3 regions of the Maribacter sp. Hel_I_7 genome follow, and region 2 is predicted to be linked to each of the others. Evidence: riboswitches for the same ligand, from Rfam matches in the RefSeq annotation. Region 2 holds a riboswitch; each other region holds the start of a gene.
What was found. A riboswitch is a leader RNA that binds a small molecule or an ion and turns the genes downstream of it on or off. The one in region 2 is predicted to bind S-adenosylmethionine.

Region 1: another riboswitch for S-adenosylmethionine. It lies ahead of P178_RS0120845 (O-acetylhomoserine aminocarboxypropyltransferase/cysteine synthase family protein); the one in region 2 lies ahead of P178_RS0115705 (Na+/H+ antiporter NhaC family protein).
Region 3: another riboswitch for S-adenosylmethionine. It lies ahead of P178_RS0120785 (homocysteine S-methyltransferase family protein); the one in region 2 lies ahead of P178_RS0115705 (Na+/H+ antiporter NhaC family protein).

Annotation. Positions count from the first base shown of each region.
Region 1 covers NZ_JHZW01000003.1:2,113,299-2,116,472, forward strand. The annotation lists gene thrA (bifunctional aspartate kinase/homoserine dehydrogenase I) at 1-496, opposite strand, end outside; gene P178_RS0120845 (O-acetylhomoserine aminocarboxypropyltransferase/cysteine synthase family protein) at 643-1,917, opposite strand; SAM riboswitch class I at 2,037-2,140, opposite strand; gene P178_RS0120850 (sulfatase) at 2,530-3,174, opposite strand, start outside.
Region 2 covers NZ_JHZW01000003.1:934,544-937,717, forward strand. The annotation lists gene P178_RS0115705 (Na+/H+ antiporter NhaC family protein) at 216-1,517, opposite strand; SAM-I-IV-variant riboswitch at 1,565-1,661, opposite strand; gene P178_RS0115710 (PleD family two-component system response regulator) at 2,016-2,393, opposite strand; gene P178_RS22230 (thiamine pyrophosphate-dependent enzyme) at 2,784-3,174, opposite strand, start outside.
Region 3 covers NZ_JHZW01000003.1:2,098,283-2,101,456, forward strand. The annotation lists gene metH (methionine synthase) at 1-423, opposite strand, end outside; gene P178_RS0120780 (four helix bundle protein) at 420-767, opposite strand; gene P178_RS0120785 (homocysteine S-methyltransferase family protein) at 816-1,820, opposite strand; SAM riboswitch class I at 1,939-2,051, opposite strand; gene P178_RS0120790 (NAD(P)/FAD-dependent oxidoreductase) at 2,210-3,174, opposite strand, start outside.

The sequences.
Region 1 (3,174 bases), 1.2 Mb from region 2:
AAAACTGTTCTTGTATCTGGCAATTGGCAATTAACCAATCGGTCGATTTCCAATCGGATGCCACAGGAATTAAATGCTCTGACAAATCTGGTCTTAATGCCGCCATTTCCCAAGCAATTCCTCCTCCTAACGAGCCACCAATTATAGCGAATAAACGTTCCACTTTCAACTGCTGTAACCCTAACAAAAACATTCTAGCTACATCACCCGCTACAAAATCCTTATAATTTTCAATCACAAATTTATCATGACCGTTACCCGGAATGTTGAATGCCAAAATGGTATATTTTTCAGTATAAATACATTTACCATCACCAATAAGTGCAGACCACCAACCATCATCTCCAGTAACATTAGAGTTTCCCGTTAATGCATGGTTTACCAAAATTATGGGTGCAGTGTGCAACTTTTTACCGAATACCTGATAAGACAATTGAATGTCTTGAGAGATCCCGCTTAAGGTCTTGTATTTTTTAATCTGTAATTGATGTAGCATCTATTTCAAAATCAATTTATGGCTCGGCTTCGACTTCGCTCAGCCACCAGCACTAGTATTTTATTATCAAATAATCGGTCACTTGAGCTTTACGCAGCAACCGATTGTTTAGTCTTTTTTGCTTATACCTTGTTCAGTAGTCTAAATTAAAGACTAGCAAATGCCTGTTCTAAATCGGCTTTTAAATCTTCGATATCTTCTAGACCAACAGATAAACGAATTAAATCTTGACCAACACCCGCACTTTCTTGTTGCTCTGCAGTCAATTGCTGGTGCGTAGTACTTGCTGGGTGAATGATCAATGACTTCGTATCTCCAATATTAGCTAGCAAAGAAAATATCTTCGTAGCATCGGTTACTTTTTTAGCAGCATCAAATCCGCCTTTTACTCCAAAGGTAACTAATCCACTTTGTCCTTTTGGCAAGTATTCTTTCGCTAATGCGTTGTACTTGTTACTTTTAAGCCCTGGATAATTTACCCAAGCCACTTCTTCCCTTCCTTCTAACCAAGTAGCCAATTCTAATGCATTTGCACTGTGTTGCTTTATACGTACCGGCAAAGTTTCTAAACCTTGAATGATTTGGAATGCGTTAAACGGACTTAATGCTCCTCCAAAATCACGCAGCCCTTCCAATATTAATTTGAAAGTAAATGCCGCAGCACCTAATGCCTCGCTGTATACCAAACCGTGGTATCCTGCAGATGGTTCTGTGAACTCCGGGAATTTTCCGTTGGTCCAGTCAAACGTACCAGCATCAATAATAGCACCTCCTAAAGAAGTTCCTTGTCCGCCAATGTATTTTGTTAACGAGTGTATTACCAAGTTTGCCCCATGTTCTATTGGATTTAATAATGAAGGAGTTGCTACTGTATTATCTACTATAAAAGGTACTCCCGCTGCTTTCGATTCTTTAGAAATCGCTTTCAAATCCAATACATCCAATTTCGGATTTCCTAAAGACTCCACAAAGAATGCTCTTGTATTCTCCTGTACAGCTTTTCCAAAGTTTTCAGGATCAGAAGCATCTACGAACGTCGTCGTAATGCCAAATCTTGGAAGGGTAACATTTAATAAGTTAAACGTACCTCCATATAAACTGCTTGATGCCACAATGTGATCACCTGCTTTTAACAATGTCAATAATCCTGTTGAGATTGCAGCTGTACCCGATGCAAAAACCACTGCTCCGATTCCTCCTTCTACAGCAGCTAATCTATCTTGTAAGATTTGATTGGTTGGGTTGTTTAAACGCGTGTAAATAAATCCAAGCTCTTTTAATGAGAAAAGATTTGCGGCGTGCTCCGTATCATTAAAAACATATGATGACGTCTGATAAATAGGCACTGCTCTTGTACCTCCATTGGTAGTTGTGTCGTGACCTGCGTGTAATGCGTTTGTTGCTAATTTGTAGTTACTCATGATTTTGTTGTTTTTAAAATTATTTAAATAATTAAAAAGCCCCGTCCTAATCCCATATAAATTGCGGGTAGGTAAAATCAAAAAGTTATAAGAAAGTAATATCGATAAAAAATCGATTACTGTTATCCATCCCCTAAGGGTAGAATGTAGCACCTTCTTTGTATGGAACAAAGGGTTGCTAAGGTTTCAAAGGGTCTAATCCCTCCACCTTTCTTGATAACTATTCAATAAGTGTGTGAACTTTGAGCTACAAATATAAGGGCAGAGAAATTTAAAAACCTAATCATTTCTAAAAATTTGAATAAAATAACAAGTTGTGTACCTAAAAGGGCTGTTTGTAACTAAAAACGCAAATAATCGCTCATTCTTGATGATTATTTGCGTTTTTGCTAGAAAAACTAAATTATGGAAAGATGTCACTTCAATTGGTCTTTGCAATTTTAATGTGAACGGAAATTATATTAAAAAGATTAATTAAAATCGAATTTATCCTTCATCATTAATAGAACAATGATAATCTTATAGATTTTCGATATACTTTCTATCCAATTTCATAATTAGATAGAAAGCATTCGAATAACAGGGTATTTACAAATACGAAATTGAAAACGATTATTTAATCATTCCCGCACTCTTGTATTTATCAATGTATTTTTGATCTTGTTCTGGTGAGTCTTTGTATTTCTTACGCAAAGCGACTAAATCTTTCTTTAGTTTATTAACGGTGTCAGCATAAGCTGGGTCGTTATATACATTGTTCATTTCATTAGGATCATTTAACCTATCATACAATTCCCATTCATCTACATCATAATAGAAATGAACTAGCTTAAATTCTTTGTTTACAATGCCGTAATGGCGCTTTACCATGTGTACCGATGGATATTCATAATACTGATAATACACCGCATCACGTGTCCATTTGTCTTTTTCACCTTTTAATAACGGAATTAAACTTTCTCCTTGCATATCACTTGGAGCTTTAATACCCACAGCTTCTAACATGGTTTGTGCAAAGTCTAAATTCTGTACCATTTCATTTTCCACTGATCCTGGCTTCACCACATTAGGCCAACGCACCAATAACGGAGTCTTAAAAGATTCGTCATATATAAACCGCTTATCGAACCAACCATGTTCACCTAAGTAAAAACCTTGGTCAGATGTATATATAACAATAGTATTCTCTGCCAATCCAGTTTCATCTAAATAATCTAACAAGCGACCTACGTTATCATCCACCGAAGAAATACTACC
Region 2 (3,174 bases):
CTTTTCTAATTCAGTAAAATTGCTTACTCAAAGTTACCTTTTTACAGAAATTTCTTGCAGGTCTCCTTTAGAATTAACAGCATTTTAAACTTTTAACATTAATATTATATTGGCTGGCATTAAAGGAGACTTTTGGTTAATTTACAGTAACCACAACGACATTTTATTAAGAATTATGAAAGCCCTTTTTAGAGTTATTTTCTATTAATACTCATTTATCGTGATCGTAAAGGTTTAAAATTGATAAATACTATGGTGTAGATGAATAATAGCGATAAATACCAGGTATTAGATACCAAATCTAAGTAATCTATTCTTCCTTTAGAAAAGCTCAAAATCATTAAAACTTGTGCTCCATAAGGTAATAATCCTTGAAAAATACAAGCGAAAATATCCAAGATTGAAGCGGTCTTTTTGTTATCCAGCTCATACTCATCATTAATTGTTTTGGCAATAGGGCCAGCGATAATTATAGATACGGTATTATTGGCTATCGCCATGTTAATGGTGCTCACCAATGTGGCAATACCTAACTGTGCCGTTTTTTTGTTTTTTATAAGCTTTTTTATGTTTACCAATATAAACTCTATCCCTCCATTTCGTTCTACCAAAGCTGCCAAGCCACCGGTAAGTAACGACAATAAGAAAATCTCTGTCATGTTGGTAAATCCGTTATAGGCGATTTTAGTTGATTCCAAGAGGGTGAAATCGCCATATACAATTCCTAAGAGTCCTGCAAAAAGAGAGCCTAAAAGCAAAGTGACAAAAACATTTACTCCTACAATAGAAAGGATAATCACTAATAGATAAGGCATAATTTTAATGACCGAATAGCTATAAACTACTGCCTCTGTTTCTCCTGACCGTAATCCTAAACCTTGAAAAACCAAAATAGCGATAGTAAATAGGGCTGCGGGTACGGCAATTTTGATATTCTGTTTAAACTTATCGCTCATTTTACAACCTAATGATTGTGTTGCCGCAATTGTAGTGTCTGAAATAACAGATAAATTATCCCCAAACATACTACCACCTAATAGCGCCCCACATAAAATAGCTAAATCAGCACCGCTCTTATCTGCAAATCCTACTACAATAGGAGCTAAAGCTACAATTGCACCTACAGAAGTCCCTGTAGAAACCGATAAAAATCCTGCAATGATAAAGATGCCAACATAAATATATTGAATAGCTATATAATCTAAACCTAAATTTACTATCGCGTCTACACTACCGGTTTCATTGGTAATTGCCGCAAAGGCACCTGCAAGCAAATAGATTAAACACATGGTTAGTATTTTGTCATCGCCACAGCCTTTTAAAAGCGTTTTAATTTTAGAAATAATAGATTGTCTAAACAGTAAAAATGCAGCAATTATGCCCACTATTACCGCAATGGGAGCTGGTAAAGCATAAAAGTCATTTTGGTATATACCAACACCTAAAAATGTAAATACGAATACAAATAAGGGTATTAAGGCTGTAAATTTAGGAGTTCTGTCTTTTGCGTTTGCCATTTCTTTCTTTATTCTAAAAAGGAAATAGCTGCAAATAAGTAGACGCATGAGTTAACATTTGTTCCAATTAATTGGCTTATCTATTTAGCACCTTGCTTGTTATTGCAGGTTGCTATCTCCTTTTTGAGATTCTTGATAATTATTTAAGGCGGCAAATGTAGTGTATAATTCTTTCTTGTAAATCTTAAAATAAGTTAATTTACTTAGGTGGATTCAATGTCTAAACAAAAGCTATCCTATCCATTAAAATCGATAAAATCCCAAGGAATAAACATCCATATTAAGTATAAGGAATATTGATTTGGATACAACGGTAGGGTAGAGGGCTACCAACTTTTAATCGTTACTTATCGTCAGATATTCTCAATTAAAAGTATCATTACTATAAAATTGTAGTGTCCTATAACAATTTTATTGATGCATTAAGCTTCTATCCTAGCTTAGATTATGATTTAATTTATTGAAGTAATTTACTTGTAACTGTAAAGGTCATATAAATTATGCACTAACTTTTCTTCCATATATTCTATTATAGACCAAATCTATAGAATTATGGAGTTCACTCTTTGTAAAGGGCTTACTTATAAAATCTACACAGCCAAGTTCTCTGGCTATCACTTCAAATTCCTGTTTGGTAGAACTTGATATAAATGGCATACGGTTACCGAACATTTCAAGAAATGAAAATCCGTTCATACCTGGCATTTCTATATCGGCCATGACTACCTGTGGTTTCGCTAATTGTATATGTACCCAAGCATCATAAGAATCTTCAAAAGTAAGTACATTACGGACTAATGGATGTGATTTAGCAAGCTTTTCTGCTAATGACAGCCATAAAGCGGAGTCATCAACAATAATTAATTCAAGTTTCATAACTATTAAGTTTGAGTTTTCAGATTTGAGGTTTGAGAGACGAAAATTACCGCTATGCCTCATTTTGGAAAATAAATTCGGATGAAAGGTTAATAACTTGCTTGAAAAGTTAAAAGATCCTATTTACCCCTTTAAAACCTGAAAAAATTAAAAATAGGATGTCAGACAAACCTGCCGATTTTATCGATTATAGCATACCAAAAAGTGTATCGTCCATTACTATTTTAACTATCCTATCCAGATTTACCAATATTTATTTAACCATTTAGTCAAATGTTAAGCTCGAATAGCCATTGAATAAAAAAGATTCTTTGTACCCAACATTAGATACAAAGAATCTTCACAATATAGGTAGTATAACTTACAAAGACTACCTCAACAAACTAACCACTAATCAAAATACGATTGTAATTCCTTTTTTAAATTACCCCATTGCTTTTTATCACCACTAATTACCTGTCCGACTTCCTTTAATTTAGAAGTTCCAAAACCAATAGCTTCTTTTATTCCAATATGAGGAGGTAAGGACAATGCTCCGCTACTAACTACGGCATCTATAATAAAAGGCTTTTTACTATTCTTTGCCTGTAGTACAGCAGCATCAATATCTTTGGCATGTTCTACCCGTACACCATCTCCACCACATAATTTAGCATACTCGGCAAAATTGACATTGGTTTCATGCAATGCATCTAGACTAGCCGCTAAACCAACTTGTTCCATTTCTAGTTTTACAAAACTCAATTCAGAATTATTAAAGATGAGCACTTTTACAGGCAAC
Region 3 (3,174 bases), 1.2 Mb from region 2:
CTCTTCACCTTCCTTTAAACTAATAGAGTTTACTACACACTTACCCTGCACTACTTGTAAACCAGCCTCAATGATTTCCCATTTAGAACTATCTATCATAATAGGAACACGAGAAATATCTGGCTCGGCAATGACCAAATTCAAAAACTTGACCATGGCCTCTTTCCCATCAATCAGACCATCATCCATATTTATGTCGATAACCTGCGCTCCATTCTCCACTTGCTCTCTTGCAACCGCCAGTGCCTCTTCAAATTTCTCCTCCTTAACAAGACGAAGAAACTTTTTAGAACCTGCAACATTTGTTCGTTCACCAACATTGATAAAGTTAGTCTCGGGAGTGACTATTAAGGGTTCTAATCCGCTTAGTTTTAAAAAGCGTTGCTCGTTGCTCGTTGCTCGTTGTTCGTTTTTTGTACTCATAATTTCTTGTAATAGTTTATGAATCCGTTCAACAACTTTTTAACTCTTTCTATTTCTTTCAAAACGTTATTTATTTCTGAAATGTAATTTAAATCTCCGGCTAAAATCAACTGCGTTTCCAGCTCATATAAAGAACCTCTCGCTATATGTAAAAAATGAATAGTCTCCTTATTGGATTGCCTTCCACAACCTTCTGCAATATTTGATGGTACAGAAATAACACATCGTCTAACCTGCGAGGTTAAAGAAAATTGTTCGTCTTTTGGAAAGGACTTTGTCAAAACATAAACTGTTTTAACAAGTACTCTAGCCTGCCTCCAAATGTCTAAATCTTTATAATCCATTTAATTCTTATAACTACGATAAACCGTTAACGAGAAACGAAAAACGATTTATTTACTAACAACCGTTAACTTTCTAGGTTCATATTTAGCCACTATTTCAGCTATCGCCGTAATATGCTCTGGTGTTGTTCCACAACAACCTCCTACAATATTTACTAATCCTTTTTCTGCGTATTCTTTTATTTGCGCTGCCATTTGATCTGGAGTCTCATCATATTCCCCAAACGCATTAGGTAAACCTGCATTAGGGTGTGCAGAAACTGCATGCTCACTCTTTTTAGATAATACTTCTAAATGAGGTACCAACTGACTTGCGCCTAGAGCGCAATTAAAACCTACCGATAAAATTGGAATATGTGAAATGGATATTAAAAAAGCTTCCGCTGTTTGTCCGGACAATGTTCTACCCGAAGCATCGGTAATTGTACCGCTCACCATAATTGGCACATCAATATTTCTTTCCTCTTTTACTTCTTCTATAGCAAATAAAGCAGCTTTTGCATTTAAGGTATCAAATATGGTTTCTACCAATAATAAATCTGAACCACCATCTAACAAAGCTTCAACTTGTTGTTTATAGGCTATTCTTAATTCATCAAAAGACACGGCTCTATATCCTGGGTCATTTACATCTGGAGACATGCTTGCCGTCTTATTTGTGGGTCCTATACTACCAGCTACAAATCGTGGTTTATTAGGTTCTTTCGCCGTGAATTCATCAGCTACTTTTTTCGCAATACGTGCAGATTCATAGTTAAGTTCATACACCAAATCTTCCATGTAATAATCTGCCATTGCTATCGTGGTTCCAGAGAATGTATTGGTCTCTACGATATCGGCACCTGCAGCGAAATATTTACGATGAACCTCAGCAATTGCTTCAGGCTGAGTTAGAGACAATAAATCATTATTACCCTGTAATGGGTGCTCATAATCTTTAAAGCGTTCTCCCCTAAAATCTTCCTCAGTAAATTTATAGCGTTGTAGCATCGTACCCATGGCACCATCTAATATGAGAATTCGCTCTTTTAAAATTTCTTTTATATCCTTCATTTTACGTTGTAAAAAGATTCTACATCCAATAAAAAACTAATTCGAAATCAAGTAAGGAAAGTTAGGCTAGATGCCTTTTCTTAAGTTATCTGTCTTTTGTAATGCTATTTTAAATAACACATTCTGCAGAAGTAAGCAGAATAAAGATAGAATGTAGCACCTTCTTTTCCATATTGGAAAGGGTTGCCAAGGTTTCAATGGGTCTAGTCCCTCCACCTTTCTTGATAACGTTTCAATATATTTATGAACTAATTGCAAAGTAACGGCACAGTATGCTCTTATCCAAAACTTCAATAGGTTATTTAGTTAACGAAATTCTGGGGAATTGTCATAAAAAAACCTCTGAATCATTAAAGAATCAGAGGTTTCGGCCATATTACTTAAGTATTTTAGGCTATACTTTGTACTACTTCTTTCTTAGCTTCTTTCTTAGAACCATCAAATCCTTCGACTCCGCCAACGGTCGTATACTTCATTACATATCGTTTACCCGGATTGATTTGTTGGTATGCATACTGACACATTACTGCAGCTTCATGGAAACCTGACAATATCAATTTCAATTTACCTTCATATGTATTTACATCGCCAATTGCATATACTCCCGGTATGTTTGTTTGATAATCTTTTGCGTTGTTTACCTTAATCGCATTCTTATGAATATCTAAGCCCCAATCGCCTATCGGACCTAATTTAGGTGATAAACCAAAAAGCGGAATAAAATTATCAACTTCTAAATAGGTATCTTCTTTCTCTTTATCCGTATGTTTTATAACTACAGCCTCAAGTTGATCTTTACCATGTAATTCTTTAACCTCTGCTTTAGTAATCAATTTTATTTTACCAAGCTTAGCCAATTCAGCTGCTTTTTCAACAGAATCCAAAGCGCCCCTAAATTCATCTCTTCTATGCACCAAGGTTACTTCTGAAGCTACATCGGTTAAGAATATAGCCCAGTCTAAAGCTGAATCTCCACCACCGGCAATCACCACTTTTTTGTCGCGATATACTTCTGGATCCTTAATCATATAAGAAACACCTATATCTTCAAAATTTACAATGTTTTCGATAGGTGGTTTTCTTGGTTCAAAAGAACCTAAACCACCAGCAATCACTACTACTGGCGCATTATGCTGCGTTCCTTTATTTGTCGTTACTACAAAAGAACCATCTTCCAATTTATCTAAAGTTTCCGCTCTTTCGCCTAACGTAAATCCTGGCTCAAAAGGTTTTATTTGTTCCATTAGATTATCTACCAAAGTACCCGCAAGGATTTCTGGAAATGCCGGAATATCATAAATAGGCTTCTTTGGATATATCTCTGAACATTGTCCACCTGGTTGTGGCAACGCAT